One region of the Micromonospora sp. NPDC005806 genome, then DNA from elsewhere that is predicted to be linked to it. Evidence: riboswitches for the same ligand, from Rfam matches in the RefSeq annotation. Region 1 holds a riboswitch; the other holds the start of a gene.
What was found. Region 1 has a riboswitch for cyclic di-AMP ahead of ACFYOS_RS33365 (NlpC/P60 family protein). Riboswitches for the same ligand answer to the same signal wherever they lie in the genome.
Positions count from the first base shown of each region.

Region 2: another riboswitch for cyclic di-AMP. It lies ahead of ACFYOS_RS22800 (coiled-coil domain-containing protein); the one in region 1 lies ahead of ACFYOS_RS33365 (NlpC/P60 family protein).

Region 1 covers NZ_JBIAIL010000057.1:9,613-11,805, reverse strand. Annotated here, with positions in the region: gene ACFYOS_RS33370 (N-acetylmuramoyl-L-alanine amidase) at 1-539, opposite strand, end outside; cyclic di-AMP (ydaO/yuaA leader) riboswitch at 776-911, shown strand; gene ACFYOS_RS33365 (NlpC/P60 family protein) at 924-1,958, shown strand; gene dcd (dCTP deaminase) at 2,030-2,193, opposite strand, start outside.
Region 2 covers NZ_JBIAIL010000023.1:74,998-77,190, reverse strand. Annotated here, with positions in the region: gene ACFYOS_RS22805 (YibE/F family protein) at 1-891, shown strand, start outside; cyclic di-AMP (ydaO/yuaA leader) riboswitch at 1,046-1,176, shown strand; gene ACFYOS_RS22800 (coiled-coil domain-containing protein) at 1,181-2,193, shown strand, end outside.

The DNA of each region.
Region 1 (2,193 bases):
ACCGGCCCGCCCAGTTCCGTCTGGTACGACGCGAGCAGCGCCGCCCCGCCCCGGATGTTGGCGGTGGCGTCGGCGCGCAGCGTCTCGACCGACATGCCGGTGAGCGCGGCGGCGGCGTCGACGGTTTGCAGGGTCGCCTGGGGCAGCACGTCCCCGGACGGCGCGGCGGCGACGGCCGGGTCGAGCGTGAGCGGGCGGGAGTCGTCGCCGCGCGGGTCCTCGTTCTCGTCCACGTGCGCGCTGGACGGGGTCGAGGCGACCTGCTCGGCGTCGGTCAGGTGCATCGGGCCGTAGCCGCCGCTGGTGCTGGGCTGGCCCGCGTGGGTGTCCCAGCGGGACTCCAGGTACGAGACGCCGAGCAGGACGCTCTGCGGTACGCCGTACTCGTCGGCCGCGGCGGCATACTGCGCCTGGCGGTCGGCCGGATTGGCGGTGAGTGGTTCCGCGGCCACCGGGCCGGTGGTCGCGAAGGCGGTGGCCGCCGCGACGGCGGCGGCCAGCAGTATCCGTCTGCCCGACGGCGGGGGTGAGAGGTGCATCGAACCTCCAGACAGGGATGGGGGTCACTGCGTCCTCACCCTCACTCCGCACGGGGCCTGTGGTCAATACCTTTCTGGGTAGTGATGTGGACTGAAAAATATCTTCGACCGTGCCGGGAGCGGCCGGGAATTCACGTACGGAGTGTCACGGCGTCGCGAGTTGCGGATTGATAACGGCGATCTCTACTCTGGTCAATCGTCGACCGGCAGTCTCACCGCCCAGCCCGGGTGGTGACGGTCGGACACCGCCGAGTCGCCTCCGGGCGAGCCGGGGACCCAGGTACCTGGGGTGAATCCGCAGCCACTGCGGTAGGGCGGCGCCCTTCCCGCCCGAACCCGTCAGCTAACTCGGTAGGCGGTCGGAAAGAAGGAGTACGGAGCCCGGTGGCTAACCATGCCCCGCGGCCACCGTCGGTCCGGTCGGTCGACCGGCAGCCGGTTGCGCCGCGTTCACGCTGGTCCCGCTGCACCACCGCCCTCGCCGCCCTGGTCGGCACCGCCGTCATCCTGACCGGCGGCGCCACGGCGGCCCACGCCGACCCGTCGGTCGCCGAGATCGAAGCCCAGATCGACCGGGACTGGAACAAGCTCGAACCGGTCATCGAACAGGTCAACGCCACCCGTGAGGACCTCGCCGCCAAGCGCAAGCAGGCCGCGGTGCTGGCCAAGCAGATCGCCCCGCTGGAAGCCCAGGTCGACCACGCCCTCGGACAGGTCGGCGGCCTCGCCGCCGACGCGTACAAGGGGGACAGCCTCTCCACGGTGAACGCGCTGCTGGGCAGCCGCTCCCCGGGCGAGGTGGTCGACAGCCTCGAACTGCTCGACCGCTTCGCGCACCGCCAGCAGCAGCAGGTGCAGGCCGTCGCCGACCTGCGCGACCAGTTGGCCGCGAAGAAGAAGCCGCTGGACGAGATGATCGCCAAGCTGGCCCGGACCGAGGCCCAGCTCGCGGCTCAGAAGAAGCAGATCGACGCCGAGATCGCCCGGCTGCAGAAGCTGCGGCTCAAGGTGTACGGCAACGGGGGCGGTGGGCCGCTGCGTCCCGCCCCCTGCCCGGCCGGCTACCCGGGTGGCCCCGGCGGGGTCGCGGCCAAGTTCGCCTGCGCCCAGATCGGCAAGATCTACGTCTGGGGCGCCGCCGGCCCGGACCACTACGACTGCTCCGGCCTGACCATGGCGGCCTGGGCCAAGGCCGGGGTCTCGCTGCCGCACAACGCCGCGCAGCAGCACGCCGTAACCCAGCGGGTGAGCCGCGCCAACCTTCGGGTCGGCGACCTGGTCTTCTACTACAGCGACCTGCACCACGTCGCGATGTACGTCGGCAACGGCTGGGTGGTGCACGCCTCCCAGTCCGGCAAACCGATCACGATGAAACGCGTCGACGACGGCCAGATCAACAGCTACGGCCGCCCGGGCTGAGGTGTGAGCAGGGGCCCCTTCCCAACGCCTGGGGTACAGGAAGGGGCCCCTGTTGACGCGAGCGGGCCGGCTCAGCGGGTCGGCCAGGTCCGCCAGTTCTGCCAGGAGCGGCTCGGGGTGGGCCCGCGCTGCCCCTGGTAGCGGGAGCCGTAGACCGCCGAGCCGTACGGGTGCTCGGCCGGCGAGGAGAGCCGGAAGATGCAGAGCTGGCCGATCTTCATGCCCGGCCAGAGGG
Region 2 (2,193 bases), on a different contig from region 1:
GAGCACCAACGGGGTACGCCGTTGGTCTGGCTGGCCGTGCTGTTCGCCGTCGCCATCGTGGCCTTCGGTCGGTGGCGCGGGCTGGCCGCGCTGGGCGGCCTGGTCGCCAGCTTCGCCGTCCTGCTCGGCTTCGTGCTGCCCGGGATCGGCGCGGGCCAGCCGCCGCTGCTGGTGGCGATCGTCGGCGCCGCGCTGATCATGTTCGTGGTGCTCTACCTGACCCACGGAATCACCGCGCAGACCTCGGTGGCGGTGCTCGGCACCCTGGGCAGCCTGGTGCTCACCGGGGTCCTCGGCACGCTGGCCACCGCCGCCACCCACCTGACCGGCTTCGGCAGCGAGGACGCCACCACGCTGTCCATGTTCCAGCGCGAGGTCGACCTGCACGGGCTGCTGCTGGCCGGCATCATCATCGGCTCGCTGGGAGTGCTGGACGACGTCACGGTCACCCAGGCCGCCACCGTCACCGAGCTGGCCCACGCCAACCCGGGGCTGTCCCGGACCCAGCTCTACCGGGCGGCCACCCGGGTGGGCCGGGCGCACATCGCCTCCACGGTCAACACCATCGTGCTGGCGTACGCGGGCGCGTCGCTGCCGCTGCTGCTCCTGCTCGTCGCCGACTCCCGGCCGGTCAGCCAGATCCTCACCAGCGAGTTCATGGCCCAGGAGATCGTCCGTAGCGCGGTGGCCACGCTGGGCCTGATCGCCGCCGTGCCGTTGACCACCGGACTGGCCGCGGTGGTGACCACCGCCGGGCGGCGTGGCGCCGCGCCGGACGGCGAACCGCCGGCGACGCCCCGGCCGGCGACGCGGGACGACGCTCTCGAGGCCCTCGGCGGGGCGCCGGTCGGGTGGCGCGGACCACAGAGGAGCACGGAGAGCGGATGGTGACACTCCGCTGCGTGACGGCCGATTGCCAACGCGATGCTGGTCACGCAGCGCCACGGCAAAATGGGGCTTGTGGTCGGCTTCCGGACGTAGATCCCCGCCCGGACTCTCAGGTAACCTCGCTGCCGGTCACCGCCGAAGGCGCGCAGCGGCGCCAGCGGTGCCACCGCCCAATCGCCCGAGGGCGAGCCGGGGAACCAGGTACCTGGGGTGAATCCGCGCCAGCGGTAGGGGCCACTTCCGTCCCGAACCCGTCAGCTAACCCGGTCGGCGGTCGACGGAAGGGAACACTGTGACGGCACCTCTGCGCCGCTGGTTGACACCCGTGGTGGCCGTGCTCGCCGCGTTCGCCATCGTCGCCGGCCCCGCCCCGGCGACGGCTGCGCCCAGCAGCCCCACCCCCTCGGGGCACTCCCCCGAGGACGAGGATGATCCGCTGATCACCGAGGCCATCGCCGACGCGAACCGGGGCTATATCCAGGCCAAGGCGAAGCTGGAGAAGTCGCGGAAGCGGCAGGTCCAGCTGGCCCTCGAGGTGCGCAACGCGCAGGCCCAGCTCGACGCCCTGAGCCCGCAGGTCAGCGCCATCGCGGCGCAGTCCTACCGGACCGGCCGGCTGGGTGCGATGACGATGCTGCTGGAGAGCAACTCGCCCGACTCGTTCGTCCGGCGGGCCGCTCTGCTGGACGAGCTGAACATGGTGAACGCGCAGAAGCTCGCCGAAGTCAACGCGGCGAAGAACCGGGCCGAGGAGGCCAAGATCGCCCTCGACGCCGAGGTACGCGAGCAGCAGAAGCAGGCCAACACGATGGCCCGGGAAAAGGCCGAGACGGAGAAGGCGCTGAAGCTGGTCGGCGGGCTCGGCTTCACCGGCGGCCTGGTCTCGGCCACCTCCCCGGTGGCCCGGATCGGCCCCGGCCGGACCGCCGACGGCGACTGGAAGCCCGAGTCGTGCAGCGAGGACGACCCGACCACCTCGGGCTGCGTCACGCCGCGCACGCTGCACGCCTACAAGGAGGTCAAGCGGGCCGGCTTCAACCGCTTCGTGGGCTGCTACCGGTCCGGCGGGCCGTGGGAGCACCCGAAGGGCCGGGCCTGCGACTGGTCGTTGCAGAAGAGCGGCTTCTCCCCCTGGCACAACAACGACATGCGGATGTACGGCAACAACGTCGCCGCCTTCCTCATCCGCAACGCCGACCGGCTGGGCATCTACTACGTGATCTGGAACCGGCAGATCTGGTTCCCGGCCACCGGCTGGAAGTCCTACAGCGGGCCCTCCAACCACACCGACCACGTGCACATGTC